4 regions of the Streptomyces sp. NBC_01508 genome follow, and region 3 is predicted to be linked to each of the others. Evidence: riboswitches for the same ligand, from Rfam matches in the RefSeq annotation. Region 3 holds a riboswitch; each other region holds the start of a gene.

Region 1 (3,628 bases), 5.2 Mb from region 3:
TCACCGCCATCATCGGCATGATCGTCATCGGCCTCGGCGTCCTCACCCTCGGCTTCTCGGACGCCGGCGACACCGCGGCCACCGGCAACCTCTGGCAGCACGGCGGCATCTTCCCCAACGGCATCGGCTCCAGCCTGATGACCCTTCAGGGCGTGATGTTCGCCTACCTGGCCGTCGAACTCGTCGGCGTCACCGCGGGCGAGTCCGAGAATCCGGAGAAGACACTCCCCAAGGCGATCAACACGCTGCCCTGGCGCATCATCGTCTTCTACGTAGGCGCGCTCACCGTCATCCTCGCCGTCGTCGAATGGACCGAATTCAGCGAGGGCGAGAGCCCGTTCGTGCACGCCTTCGCCAAGATCGGCATCCCGCTCGGCGCCGGAATCGTCAATTTCGTGGTGCTGACGGCGGCCCTGTCGTCCTGCAACTCCGGCATGTACTCCACCGGCCGGATGCTGCGCGACCTCGCCGCCAACAGCGAAGCCCCGAAGGCCCTGGGCAAGCTCAACTCCCGCAGGACACCGGCGTTCGGCATCGCGGCGTCCGTCGCGCTGATGGGCATCGGCGTCGTCCTCAACTACGTCGTCCCCGAGAAGGCGTTCCTGTACGTCACCTCGGTGGCCACCGCCGCCGGCATCTGGACCTGGATGATGATCCTCATCAGCCACATCAAGTACCGCTCCGCCGTGGTCGCGGGGAGGCTGCCGGCGTCCTCGTTCCCGGCGCCGGGCGGCTCGGCCCTGAGCTGGGTGGCGCTGGTCTTCCTGTCCTTCGTGACCTGCCTGATCGCGTACGACTCCGACGCCCGGGTGTCGCTGTACGTCGGCGCGCTCTGGGCGCTGTTCCTGGCCGGCGGCTGGGCGCTGCTCAAGAGCCGTAACCCGGGACTGGCGGCGCGCGCCTCCGGGGAACGGCGCGACCCGGAAGGCCCGCACGAGCCGGAGTACGCGAAGGTGTCCGACTGACGCGGGCGTCCCACCGGCTGTCCCACCGACGCGTCCCACCGGTCCGTCCCACCGGTCCGTCCCACCGACCCGTCTCACCGGCCGTCTCATCAGGTGGCCTCCGTATCTCACACGCGGAGGCCACCTGCTTATCCTTCACCTCATGCTCACCATCACCCAGGCGCTGTACGACCGGATCGTCGCCCACGCGCGGGCGGACCACCCCGACGAGGCGTGCGGCGTGATCGCGGGCCCGGAGGGCAGCGACCGGCCCGAGCGCTTCATCCCCATGCTCAACGCGGCCCGCTCGCCCACGTTCTACGAGTTCGACTCGACCGAGCACAAGCAGCTCGACAACGAGCTGCGCGAGCGCGACGAGGACGTGGTGGTCATCTACCACTCGCACACCGCGACCGAGGCGTACCCCTCCCGCCGGGACATCGACCTGGCGATGGAACCGTTCGCCCACTACGTCCTGGTCTCCACCGCCGACACCGACGACATGGGCCCGTTCCAGTTCCGCTCGTACCGCATCGTCGAGGGCGAGGTCACGGAGGAAGAGGTCGAGGTCGTCTGAGAGACTGACGCGATCCAGGGCGGCAGGACCCAGGAAGCCGGTGCGAATCCGGCACGGTCCCGCCACTGTGACCAGGCCCCGCGAGCGCGGGTCCCGGAAGCCAGGAACTGACCTGTCGCCCTTCTCCCACCATGCCAGGGGACGCGGAAATCCCCCGGAGGAGGCCCAGTCATGTCCTCGCGGCGCCACGCCCTCATACCGGCGGTCCTGCTCCCGCTGCTGCTCCCGCTCGCCGCCTGCTCCACCACCCCGGACCCCGTCCGGAACGACGGAGCGCCGGCCGCCGGATTCCCGTACACGGTCACCAACTGCGGTGTGAAGACCACCTTCGAGGCACCCCCGAAGCGCGTGGTCACGATGAACCAGCACGTCACCGAGATCATGATCGAACTCGGTCTCGCCAAGTCCCTCGTCGGCACCGCCTGGCTGGACGACGCCGTCCTGCCCGCCTACGAGAAGGCGTACGACAGCGTCCCGGTCATCGCCAAGGAGTACCCCTCCAAGGAGAGACTCCTCGCCGCGAACCCCGACTTCGTCTACGGCGGCTACGCCAGCGCCTTCGCCGCCAAGGACGGCCGCACCCGCGACGACCTCAAGGACGCCGGCATCGACACCCGGCTCAACCTGGAGAACTGCGCCGATGGCCGGACCTCCATGGACGACGTCTTCCGTGAGATCGAGGAGGTCGGCCGCACCTTCGGTGTCGCCGACCGCGCGAAGAAGTGGACCGCCGAGGCGCGCACCACCCTCGCCGCCACCGCCGCCGGGCTCGAAGACACGAAGCCCCTCCCGGTCTTCGTCTACGACAGCGGCGACAAGACCGCGTTCACCGCCGGCGGCAAGGGCATCGGCAACGAGCTGATCGAGCGGGCCGGCGGGCGCAACGTCTTCGCCGACCTCGACAGACCCTTCGGCGACGCCACCTGGGAACAGGTCGTGGCCCGCAAGCCCGAGACGATCCTCATCTACGACTACGGCGCCACCACCGTCGCCCAGAAGAAGAAGCGGCTGCTGGAGGACCCCGTACTGAAGGACGTCCCGGCGATCAGGAACAAGCGCTTCGCCGTCCTGCCGCTCTCCGACGCCGTCCTCGGTGTCCGCGCCCCCGCCGCCGTCCAGCGCCTCGCCGACCAACTCCACCCCGGGGCGGGCGCGTAGGGCCGACGGCCATGAGTCGCACAACCCCGCCCGGCCACCACCACCCCCGTCACCATCACCCCGGCCACCACCCGCCCGGCCACCACCACCGCAGGCTGCGCCAGGCCGTCGTGCTCACCTGCCTCGCCGCGGCCCTCGCCTGCGCCGTCGTCGCCGGGCTCGCGCTCGGCTCCGTACGTATCCCGCCCGGTGAGGTGCTCACGATCCTCACCGGCGGCGCGGAGCCCAGCCCCTTCCGCACGATCGTCCTGGACGTACGGCTGCCGCGTGTGCTGCTCGGCGCGGTCGTCGGCGCAGGTCTCGCCGTCGTCGGGACGGTCCTCCAGGCCCTCGTACGCAACCGGCTGGCCGACCCGTTCCTCCTCGGGATCTCCTCGGGGGCGTCCACCGGCGCCGTACTCGTCCTGGTCCTCGGCATCGGCAGCGGCATCGGCGGCGGGATCACCACCACCGTCGCCATGCCGGCCGCCGCCTTCGCGGGCTCGCTCGTCGCGATGACCCTCGTCTACGCGCTGGCCCGGCGCGGCGGCACGATGACCGGCGGGCGCCTCGTACTGGCCGGGGTGACCGTCTCGTACATCCTGTCCGCGTTCACCACGCTCGTCCTGGTGGTCTCCGCCCGGCCCGAACACTTCCAGGAGGCGCTGTTCTGGTCGCTCGGCGGGCTCGGCAGCGCCCGCTGGGGCACGCTCGTCGTGCCGGCCGCCGTCCTCGTCGCCGGCACCGCCGTCCTCATGGCGCTCGCCCGGCCGCTGGACCTGCTGCTGGTGGGGGAGGAGGGCGCGACCGCGCTCGGTCTGGACACCGCGCGCTTCCGCGCCGCCGTGTTCGTCCTCGCCTCGCTGGTCACCGGCGTCATGGTGGCCGCGAGCGGGGCCATCGGCTTCGTCGGGCTGCTCGTGCCGCACGCCGCGCGGATGGCGGTCGGGGCGTCGCACCGGCCGCTGCT
Region 2 (3,628 bases), 3.3 Mb from region 3:
TCGGGGCCAGCTCCACCACATGGGGAGCGCCGACGAGCGGGAGCACCGAGCCCCGGTCGCCCTCGGTCCGCACGCGCAGTGCGCGCCGGGCGGCGACGAGGCCGATGTCGGACGCGGCGGCGTCGGTGGCCACGGCGCGCGTACGGCTGCCCGACCAGGCGGCGAACTCGGCGACGCGCGCCGCCGCTTCACTGATCCGCGCCTCGGGCAGCGTGCCGTCGACCACGGCCTGGACGAGGGCGTTGGCGAGCTGGTCGAAGGTGGCCTCGCCGGCGTTCTCGCCACCGACGCACACCGCGTCGGCCCCGCCCTTGACGGCCCGTACGGTGGCCCCGTCGATGCCGTAGCGGGCGGTGACCGCGCTCATCTCGATGCCGTCCGTCACCACCAGGCCGTCGAAGCCCAGCTCGCCGCGGAGCAGGTCCACGAGGATGCGGGGGCTCATGGTGGCCGGCAGTTCGGTGTCGTACGCGGGCGCGAGCAGGTGCCCGGTCATCACCACGCGTACGCCCGCCTCCATCGCGGCGAGGAACGGCGGCAGCGCGGTGGCGGCGATCTCCTCGGCGCTCGCCGAGACCTGTGGCAGGCCGTGGTGGGAGTCGACCGAGGTGTCCCCGTGGCCGGGGAAGTGCTTGGCGCAGGCGGCGACGCCGGCCGACTGGAGTCCGCGGATCCAGGCGGCGGTGTGCCGGCAGACGACGTCCGTGCCGGCGCCGAAGGAGCGGGCGCCGATGACCGGGTTGAAGGGGTTGGAGTTGACGTCGGCGCTGGGCGCGTAGTCGAGGGAGACGCCGGCGGCGTGGAGTTCGCGGCCGATGTCGCGGGCGACGGACTCGGTCAGCTCCACGTCGTCCACGGCGCCGAGTGCGAGGTTGCCCGGCCGGGAGGCGCCGGTCCAGGCTTCGAGCCGGGTGACGTCGCCGGCCTCTTCGTCGATGGCGATGATGAGGTCGCGGTTCTCCGCGCGTAGTTCGGCGGTGAGGCGCGCGACCTGTTCGGGGTCGACGATGTTCCGGCCGAACAGGACGACGGAGGTGAGGCCGCCGGCGATCCCGCGGCGGACCCAGTCGGGCAGGGTCGTGCCGACGAATCCGGGCTGGAGCGTGGACTCCGCGAGTCGCGTCAGCCGGTCGCGACGGCCGCTCGACGTGGCGCTCCGCCGGGTGCTGGACGCAGTACTCGGCGTGGCGCGCGGCTCACTGCTCGGCTGGTTGTTCGGCTGGCTGTTCGGCCGGGTGCTTGGCTCCATGCGGGTCCTCCGAAGGCGCATCGCTCGGCCGGCTCAGCGAACCGCCCTTGAACTTGGTACAGGCCAATCGGATGGTGGCTTAGACCAATTATGTGTGTCAAGGAGGTACCGCGCTTCCGCGCGTTGCGTGAACTCGCCCCGGAAGCAGGGGGATTACGCCGTTCATGAATATCTGGTGAGCCTTCGAGGGAGCTGATGGGCACGGGTTAGGCTGGTCGGTGCAGCTGGTTCGTTCCCGTCCGACGGGCGGGAACGTCGCAAGAGGGAACCTGGTGAGAATCCGGGACTGCCCCGCAGCGGTGAGTGGGAACGACCGCCGTCATCAGCACTGGGCCCGTGCCGGGCCTGGGAAGCGACGGTCAGTAGGTGTCCGCCGGGTGTCCGCACCCGACCGGCGTGCCCACGAGTCCGAAGACCTGCCCGCTGTGCGTACGCGACCGATCGCGTACGGGGATTCCGGTGACCTCGTGGGCGGGTCGGCGTACCTATCGGCGGGCAGGCGTACGTACGCGTACGTACGGGCGGCCCGTCCGGTTCCGTACCCCTTCGTGTCCGCGATCCGTCACCGGGATCGCAGGAGGACAACTCGCGAAGGAGAGTTCCGTGACAGACAAGTCCGCAGCCGCGGCAGCGCGCGCCACCGTGTACGGCTACCCCCGCCAGGGCGCGAACCGCGAACTGAAGAAGGCCGTCGAGGGCTACTGGAAGGGCGCGGTCGGCGCCGATGCCCTGCGGGACGTGGCCTCGCGGCTGCGCCGCGCCAACTGGGAGCAGCTCGTCGCCGACGGTGTCCACGAGGTTCCGACCGGTGACTTCTCGTACTACGACCAGGTCCTGGACACCAGCGTGATGGTCGGCGCGATCCCGGAGCGGCACCGCGCGGCGGTCGGCGACGACGCGCCGCACGATTCGCGGGATTCGCGGGATTCGCGGGATTCGCGGGACACCGCCCGGGCCACCGCGCAGGACCGCGCGCTGGACGGCTATTTCGCGATGGCGCGCGGCACCCGGGACGTGGCACCCCTGGAGATGACCAAGTGGTTCGACACCAACTACCACTACCTGGTCCCCGAGGTCGGCCCCGGCACCGTCTTCTCCGCCGACTCGGCCAAGCAGGTCGCCGAGCTGACGCAGGCCCTCGCGCTCGGCCTCACCGCCCGGCCCGTGCTCCTCGGCCCCGTCACGTATCTGCTGCTGGCCAAGCCCGCCCCCGGCGTGGCCGCCGGCTTCGAGCCGCTGACGCTGCTCGACCGGCTCCTTCCCGTGTACGCGGAGATCCTGGCCGACCTGCGCGCGGCCGGCGCCGACTGGGTGCAGCTGGACGAGCCCGCGCTGGTGCAGGACCGCACCCCGGCCGAGCTGAACGCCGCTTCCCGCGCCTACCGCGACCTGGGCGGCCTGACCGACCGGCCGAAACTGCTCGTCGCCTCCTACTTCGACCGGCTCGGCGACGCGCTGCCCGTGCTCGCCAAGGCCCCCGTCGAAGGGCTCGCGCTCGACTTCACCGGATCGGCCGCCGCCGCCAATCTGGCCGCTCTCGCGGCCGTGGGCGGGCTGCCCGGCAAGCGGCTGGTCGCGGGCGTGGTCGACGGACGCAACGTCTGGATCAACGACTTCGAGAAGTCCCTCGCCACCCTCGGCACGCTCCTCGGCCTCGCCGACCGCGTCGACGTCGCGCCGTCCTGCTCCCTGCTGCACGTCCCGCTCGACGCGACCGCCGAGCGCGACATCGACCCGGAGATCGCCCGCTGGCTGGCGTTCGCCCGCCAGAAGAGCGCCGAGGTCGCCACGCTGGCCCGCGCCCTGACCGAGGGAACGGGCGCCATCACGGCCGAACTCGCCGCCAACCGCGCCGCGCTCGCCTCCCGCGCGGGCTCGGCGCTCACCCGCGACCCGGCCGTGCGCGCCCGCGCCGCGGCCGTCACCGACGCGGACGCCCGCCGTTCGCAGCCGTACGAGGTACGGACCGCCGCCCAGCGGGCGCACCTCGGTCTGCCGCCGCTGCCGACGACCACGATCGGCTCCTTCCCGCAGACCGCCGAACTGCGTACCGCGCGGGCCGATCTGCGGGCCGGCCGGATCGGGACGGCGGCGTACGAGGAGCGGATCGAGGCCGAGATCCGCGACGTCCTCGCCTTTCAGGAGAAGGCGGGGCTGGACGTCCTGGTGCACGGCGAGCCCGAACGCAACGACATGGTGCAGTACTTCGCCGAGCAGTTGACCGGGTACGTCGCCACGCGGCACGGCTGGGTGCAGTCGTACGGCACCCGCTACGTACGCCCGCCGGTCCTCGCCGGGGACATCTCGCGCCCGGAGCCGATGACGGTGCGCTGGACGTCGTACGCGCAGTCGCTCACCGACCGCCCGGTGAAGGGCATG
Region 3 (3,628 bases):
CGGCCGCGAACTCCCGCCGGGCGGCGCGGCACTCGGGGAACTCGACCACGTCGACACGTCCGGGCTCGACCGGCGCCTCGCCGACACCGAACTCCTCGTCGCCTGCAACCCCTTCAACGTGCTGTGCGGCGCACACGGCGTGGCGCGCGTGTTCGGACCGCAGAAGGGCGCGACCCCGGCCGGCGTGGAGGTGCTGTCGGCGGCCCTGGAGCGCTGGGCGGCGGTCCTCACCCGGGACCTGTCGCCACGGATCGATCTGCGGACGGCCCCCGGCACCGGTGCCTCCGGCGGTCTGGGAGCCGGACTGGCCGCGGTGGGGGCGCGGCTCCTGCCCCGCTTCGACGTCCTGCTCGACCGGCTCGACCTGGACGCCAGGCTGGCCCGCGCCGATCTGGTGATCACGGCCGAGGGCGCGCTGGACCACCAGACCGTACGCGGCAAGATCCCCGCGGAAGTCGCGAGCAGGGCACACGCGGCCGGAGTGCCGGTGTTCGTGCTCGCGGGCACCATCGGGCCGGGCGCACACCTGGTACGGGCGATCGGCGTCGACGCGTACAGCGCGATCCTGCCGGCTCCGATGTCGCTGCCCGAAGCGATCGAGGGCAGCCGCGAGATTCTCGCCGACGCCACGGAACGGTCCCTGCGGATAGTGGAGTTGGGCACCCGGCTGGCTGCCCGGGCGGCGTGAGTGTTCGGCCGCGACATCCGGTTCGTACGCCCTTCGCCGCCGGTTCGGTCTTTCCGAACCAGGATCGGGGTGGTCGCTCCATCGTGCCCGTGACCTGCTGATACATACGGTCGAGCCATGTGCGGTGGCGACGCTGTCGATGTGCGAGCCGGTCAGCACCGGGGCCGCGGTGGGGTCGGTGCCCTCGCGGCGGCCGTAGACGTTGCCCATGGCGTCGACGCGGACGCTCAGCCCGGCCTGCTCCATCCACGCGACGACCATGCGCCACCCGGCCGCGTCGGCGTCGGTCAGGGCGAGGCGGTCGACGCCGCGCAGGCCGGTGCGCTCGTCGTCGTACGCCTCCGAGCGGGGCGGTGACAAGAAGACCCGGACGGAGCCTCGACGGGAGAGCGACGAACGGGCCGCCGTCCAATCGCGTGGTACGGCTTCCTGTACTGCTCTGCCGCTGGGCATTCGGGCTCGGCCCGGCCTCCAGCCGTGCCACACCGCTGCGCGTCAGCCCCGGAGTCCCACCGGGTTCCCCCACTCGGCAGTCGGGGAGGATACCCGAGCGCCGTCGACCCGCCAAGAGCGCCCGGCACGGGCCGTACCGGGAGACACAGGCCACCTTGACGCTCTGTGCGTACACGTGTTCCACTGCGCCTGATTACCGCTCGACACCCAGGGGAAGCCGGTCGAAACCCGGCGCTGACCCGCAACCGTAGGCCCGTCAACTCCTTGACGGGCGAGCCGGATTACCTGGGTGGGAGATATTCAGCGAAAGACGCCGTCGCGGACTACGGCGTGGTTCGGACGGCTCCCCGGCGTCTGCCGTGGGCCTTCGGTCACGCACGGCTCCGCCTCGGGTGACTCAGGGGGCCGTGGTGGAGACCGGGAACAGACCAGACCGTCGCGTGGCGGCGAGACTTCTCTCGCTGCTGTCCGCCCTGCTGCTGACGGTCGGACTCGGCACAGCACTCGTGACCACGGCCGCCCCGGCGGCGGCGGATCCGATCGGCGACTGCACCGCCACCAGAGGCGCGGTCGTCGCCGTCGACTTCGGCGACTGGGGCGGCGACGTCGTACGAGGCTGCGACACCACCCTGACCACCGGCATGGACCTGCTGCACGACGGCGGATTCACCACCACCGGCACGGTCCACGACGGCCCCGGCTTCATCTGCCGCATCGGCCACGACAGCTTCAAGGGCGGTGCGCAGCACCCCACTCCGGCCGACGAAGCCTGTCAGCTCACCCCGCCGGCCAACGCCTACTGGTCGTACTGGCTCGCGCCCGTCGGCCAGGACCACTGGACGTACAGCCCGCTCGGCGCGCTGAGCCGGCAGCCCAAGCCGGGCGAGGTCGAGGCGTGGGTCTTCGGCCCCACCGACATCGGCGGCGGCAGCGGGCAGCCGGGCTTCACCCCGGACGACGTACGGCCGGGTGGTGGCGGTGACCCGGATCCGGGTACCAGCACACCGCCCCCGGTGGAGCCGGGGACGGTCGACACCGACGCCGCCGCCGGCTGGCTCACGGGCCGGCTGAAGGACGGTGACCACATCTTCGACGAGGGCGCCGAGGGGCCGAACCACCTCCAGACAGCGGAGACGGCCTTCGCCCTCGCCGCCGCGAAGGGGCGCGGCGCGACGTTCGACAAGACAAAGGCGTATCTCACCGCGCACACCGCCGAGTTCGCGTATCCCCGGGGCATCGGCGAGGCACCCGACCCCAAGGGCGCCGCCCGGCTCGCGCTGGTCGCGGAGATCGCCGGGGACGATCCACGTGACGTCGGCGGGCACGACCTCCTCGCGGACCTCGCCGCGAACGTGTGCGTGGCCGGACCGGAGAGCGGCAGTACTCCCGGGTGCTCCGCCAAGGGCGACTTCACGGACGCCGGTACGACGGAGGCGCAGGCGCTGTCCGTCCTCGCCCTGCTGCGGGGCGACGTGAAGCCGCCGGCCGAGACGGTGTCCCGGCTGGCTGCTCTGCAATGTGCCACCGGGGGCGTCACCGGTGTGCTGATCCGGCCGGGCGAGAACTGCGAGGGGGACGCCGCCACCACCGCGCTGGTGGCGCTCGTCCTGGAGCGCGCGGGCGGCCACGACCGCGCCGTGACCAAGGCCCTGGACTTCCTCAAGAAGTCCCAGCGGGACGACGGTGGATACGTCGCCTACGTCGGGTCCGCCGCCGGAGATGTCGCCATCACCGCCGCGGCGTCGCAGGCGCTGCGCGCGCTGGGCGACGTGACGCGCGCCGACGCGGCGATGTCCTGGGTGTCGAGGCAGCAGAACGACGACGGCGGCTTCGGGTTCGAGGAGGCGATGACCGAGTCGTTCCTGTACCCGACCGTGCACGCGACCATCGGCGGCGCGGGAACCAACCTCGTCACGCTGACGACGAAGCCCAGCGAGCCGACCGAGCCCACGGACCCGCCGACCACACCTCCTCCGACGGATCCGGCCACCGACCCGCCGGGCGACGGTGCCGGCCCCGACCTCAAGAAGGGCACCGCCTACCTCACCGCCCCGGCCCGCCTCAAGCAGGGCCGCTACTACGAGAACATGGCCGGCTCAGGCTTCGCCGACTACGGCCTCACCATCGACGGCGCGTTCGCCCTCGCCGCCACCGGACACGACAACAACGCCCTGCGCGGCATCGTCGACTTCCTCGACGGCGAGGGCGAGGACGGCAGCACTCCGGGCCGTACCGTCAACGACTGGACGGGTGTCGGTACGACGCACGCCGCCGGCGGCTCCATCGGCAAGGCCGCCCTGCTCGCCGAGACGGTCGGCCGCGACCCGCGCGACTTCGCCGGCCAGGATCTGGTCGCGGCGCTCGGCAAGGCGGTCTGCCTGGCGCCGAGCCAGGCACCCGACCGGCGCTGCGCCGCCAAGGGCGCCTACGCGTACGCCCCTTCGGTCTTCTCGCAGACGCTCGGCATCATGGCCCAGCTCCGCGCGG
Region 4 (3,628 bases), 2.3 Mb from region 3:
GCGGCCGGCCTGCTCGGTCGGGTAGAAGTTGATGTCCACGACCCGGTCGAGGAAGGTCACGGCGGTGCGGACGCTGTCGTCCAGCCGTTCCCAGTCCAGCTCGCCCGTGTCCGTCACGAACGCGCCGATGTTGATCGAGCCGAGGTTGCAGACGGCCGTCTCGCCGTCGTCCGTGACCTCCAGGATCTCGGTGCAGAGGTTCGAGGAGTGCACGACGCTGCCGGGCTCGGCGGTCTGGTTCGCCGTACGGTTCGACGCGTCCTTGAAGGTCATCCAGCCGTTGCCGGTCTGCGCGAGGGTGCGCATCATGCGGCCGTACAGCTCGCGCGCCGGGATGGTCCTGCGGGCCTTGCCCGCCGCCTCGGCCGCGCGGTACGCAGTGTCGAAGCCGTCGCCCCACAGATCGACCAGCTCGGGCACGTCGGAGGGGGAGAACAGCGACCAGTCGCCGTCCGTGTCGACCCGGCGCATGAACTCGTCGGGGATCCAGTGCGCGAGGTTGAGATTGTGCGTACGGCGCGCCTCCTCGCCCGTGTTGTCGCGCAGCTCCAGGAACTCCTCGATGTCCGCGTGCCAGGTCTCCAGGTAGACGCAGGCCGCGCCCTTGCGCCGGCCGCCCTGGTTGACGGCGGCGACCGAGGAGTCCAGCGTCCGCAGGAACGGCACGATGCCGTTGGAGTGCCCGTTCGTGCCGCGGATCAGTGAACCGCGGGCGCGGATACGGGAGTACGAGAGGCCGATCCCGCCCGCGTGCTTTGACAGGCGGGCCACCTGGTGGTAGCGGTCGTAGATGGAGTCCAGCTCGTCCAGCGGGGAGTCCAGCAGATAGCAGGACGACATCTGGGGGTGCCGGGTGCCGGAGTTGAAGAGCGTGGGGGAGGAGGGGAGGTAGTCGAGCCGGCTCATCAGGCCGTACAGCGCGGCGACTTCGTCCACGGCGGCCGGGGAGTCGTCCTTGGCCAGCCCGGACGCGACGCGCAGCATGAAGTACTGCGGCGTCTCGATGACATCGCGGGTGATCGGGTGCCGGAGCAGATAGCGGCTGAAGAGCGTGCGCAGACCGAAGTAGCCGAAGCGGTCGTCGGCTGCGGGGTCGATCAGCGCGTCGAGGCGGGCGGCGTGGCGGGTGACGAACGCGGCCGTACGGTCGGCGATCAGGCCCTCCGCGTGGCCCACGGCGACCGACGAGGAGAACGAGACGGCGCCCTGGCCGGCGGCCTCGTCCGCGATGGTGCGGGTGAGCAGGCGGGCGGCGAGACGGGAGTACGCGGGGTCCTCCGAGATGAGCCCGGCGGCGGCCTCGGTGGCGAGTTCACGCAACTCGGCCTCGTCGGAGGCGGCGTTACGGCCACGCAGCGCGGCGGCGGCGACCCGGCCGGGGTCGGTGTCGGCCAGGTCGGCGGTGAGGTCCATGAGGACCCGCAGCAGGGCCGTACCGGGTCCGTCGGCCGCGACGGCCGTACCCCGTTCCCGCTCGGAGATCGCTGAAGCCGGATCGGCTGGCGCGATGGTCACGTGGTGCTCTCCCTCGCTCGGCTCTGGGCCACGGAGGGAGGGGCACGGCAGCGCACGCCCGCGTACGCCGCCCCGGAAACGGGCAGCGCGCGGTGCGGCGTCCACCGGCCCAACCGCGAGGCCCGGACGTCTCGGCACCCGGATCGGTCGAACCGGGTGCGCCGTCGGCAGGTGCTCGGACTCGCGGGGCGCGCAAAGCGCACCACAGCACACCGTTGCGGGACAGTTCCGGATTTCCACCGGATTCTCCTGCGGCGACAGCAGACTTGAGCATACATGTGGGGTCGGTTGGGAGAAGCACCCCCCACATGTTGTGTCGTGGGTGTTTCGCCTTGCCCTGAAACGGCCCCGAAACGCCTTAGATTTCCAGGCTGTACGTGAGCAGGGGCGAGAGAGCGGGAACCGGCGACCAGTCCCGCTCCGGGGTCCGTACGAAGTCCAGCCGCTCGTAGATCCGGTGGGCGCCCAGCATTGTCTCGTGGGTGGACAGACACACCCGCACGCACCCCTCGGTGCCCCGCGCCCGGTCCACGCACGCCCGCACCAACGCCTCGCCGACACCGCGCCCCCGGGCGGATGACGCGACCGCCAGCATGCGGAACTCGGCCTCCCCCTCCCTGGCGATGTTGGCCCACGCGGACCCGCCGGAGGCGTGGGCGACCCCACCGAGGACCACCCCGTCCGCGTCGACGGCCACGAGCACGTCGGACCCGGCGGCCCGCCCCGCGACGTCGCGCAGGGTCTCCAGATAGGGATCGTCCGCCCCGAAGTCCAGCAGCCCGTCGTCCAGATAGGCCCGCGCGGTGATCTCCCCGAGCGCCGCGTACTCGGCGGGCTCGGCCGCTCTGATCGTGAAGTCGGCCGCCGGCCGTATCGCCTGGTTCATCACAGCAGTGTGCGACACGGCGACGGCGGCGCGTTGTCCGAGGGGGTCGCTACCGTTGTGGGCGACGTGAGGGGGTCCAGCGGCGTGGCTACTACCGACCGGCTCCATGTGGAGACCCACGACTTCGACGAGTTGTACCGGATTCTGAGCCGCACGGCCGAACGTGCCCCCCTGGAACTGATCGACGGGAAAGTGCACGGCAAGGCGGGCCCGGACGGCACGCACGGATGCATCATGCAGTGGCTTGTACGCTGCTGTTTGCGGTCGAGACCGGAGCTGTGGCTCTATCCAGTCCAAGGGCTGAGAGTCCAGCGACATCTCCTGGGCCGCGCCCGGCCGGACGGTGCTCTCGCTCCGAGCGGTGCCTTCGCGGGCCAGGGCGAGTGGGTCGACCCCGGCCCCGTCCTGATGGCCGTCGAGGTCACCTCGTACGACTCCGACACCGACGCACGCGACCGGGTGGAGAAGCCCCGTTCCTACGCCGAGACCGGTGTCCCCGTCTATCCGCTGATCGACCGCGACTCCTGCGAGGTGACCGTCTACAGCGAGCCGGATGGTGTGCGCTACGAGAGCGCCCGCACCGTGCCGTTCGGCAAGAGCGTCGTCCTGCCCGACCCCGTGGGCATCACGCTGGAGACCGAGCAGCTGAAGGACTGGGTGCACTGACACCCGCTCGCGCACGGCGAAGGGCCGTCGTACCCCCATCGGGATACGACGGCCCTTCGCCGTACTGGCACGGCCGCTCAGCAGCAGCGGAACCCTTCCCTCGGGTCCGCCTCACGCGCGTCCATCCGGGCGCGTTCGAAGGCGCGGCGCGTCACGGGCTCCGCCGTCGGGTCGCAGGCACGGGTGTGGGCCACGTAGTGGTCGTACGCCGACTCACCCGTCAACTCCCGCACGTACCAACGGATCCGGCCCACGGCGTGGCGCACCTTCGCCGCCGGGGTCATGACGGACCCGCCCCGGTGGACGCCTTCGCCGCCGCCAGTTCCGCCTTCTCCTCCTTCGTCGGGATCAGGCCCGCCGGCGCGACCAGTTCCGACTTCACGTACGGCGTCTCCGACAGTTTCACGCTCTCCGGGTGGCGGATCGCCTTGTAGCAGACGCGTGCCGCGTCGGCGATGACCACGATGATCAGGAACGCGAAGAGCGCCGAAAGGACGCCGTCCACCGTCGAGTTGGTGACGACCGTGTGCATGTCGTCCATCGTCTTCGCGGGCGGGATCA

Evidence for each region. Region 3 has a riboswitch for cobalamin ahead of OG700_RS01560 (prenyltransferase/squalene oxidase repeat-containing protein). Riboswitches for the same ligand answer to the same signal wherever they lie in the genome.
Region 1: linked by a shared signal. The riboswitch ahead of OG700_RS25950 (ABC transporter substrate-binding protein) and the one ahead of OG700_RS01560 (prenyltransferase/squalene oxidase repeat-containing protein) in region 3 are both predicted to bind cobalamin.
Region 2: linked by a shared signal. The riboswitch ahead of metE (5-methyltetrahydropteroyltriglutamate--homocysteine S-methyltransferase) and the one ahead of OG700_RS01560 (prenyltransferase/squalene oxidase repeat-containing protein) in region 3 are both predicted to bind cobalamin.
Region 4: linked by a shared signal. The riboswitch ahead of OG700_RS11795 (ribonucleoside-diphosphate reductase subunit alpha) and the one ahead of OG700_RS01560 (prenyltransferase/squalene oxidase repeat-containing protein) in region 3 are both predicted to bind cobalamin.

The regions. Positions count from the first base shown of each region.
Region 1 is NZ_CP109419.1:5,577,083-5,580,710, forward strand. It holds gene OG700_RS25940 (amino acid permease) at 1-965, shown strand, start outside; gene OG700_RS25945 (Mov34/MPN/PAD-1 family protein) at 1,108-1,521, shown strand; cobalamin riboswitch at 1,521-1,652, shown strand; gene OG700_RS25950 (ABC transporter substrate-binding protein) at 1,693-2,679, shown strand; gene OG700_RS25955 (FecCD family ABC transporter permease) at 2,691-3,628, shown strand, end outside.
Region 2 is NZ_CP109419.1:3,597,613-3,601,240, forward strand. It holds gene OG700_RS16490 (glycoside hydrolase family 3 protein) at 1-1,249, opposite strand, end outside; cobalamin riboswitch at 1,458-1,688, shown strand; gene metE (5-methyltetrahydropteroyltriglutamate--homocysteine S-methyltransferase) at 1,853-3,628, shown strand, end outside.
Region 3 is NZ_CP109419.1:347,131-350,758, reverse strand. It holds gene OG700_RS01570 (glycerate kinase) at 1-688, shown strand, start outside; gene OG700_RS01565 (hypothetical protein) at 806-1,045, shown strand; cobalamin riboswitch at 1,115-1,258, opposite strand; cobalamin riboswitch at 1,306-1,450, shown strand; gene OG700_RS01560 (prenyltransferase/squalene oxidase repeat-containing protein) at 1,582-3,628, shown strand, end outside.
Region 4 is NZ_CP109419.1:2,618,250-2,621,877, reverse strand. It holds gene OG700_RS11795 (ribonucleoside-diphosphate reductase subunit alpha) at 1-1,515, opposite strand, end outside; cobalamin riboswitch at 1,664-1,796, opposite strand; gene OG700_RS11790 (GNAT family N-acetyltransferase) at 1,874-2,401, opposite strand; gene OG700_RS11785 (Uma2 family endonuclease) at 2,486-3,067, shown strand; gene OG700_RS11780 (YbdD/YjiX family protein) at 3,145-3,351, opposite strand; gene OG700_RS11775 (carbon starvation CstA family protein) at 3,348-3,628, opposite strand, start outside.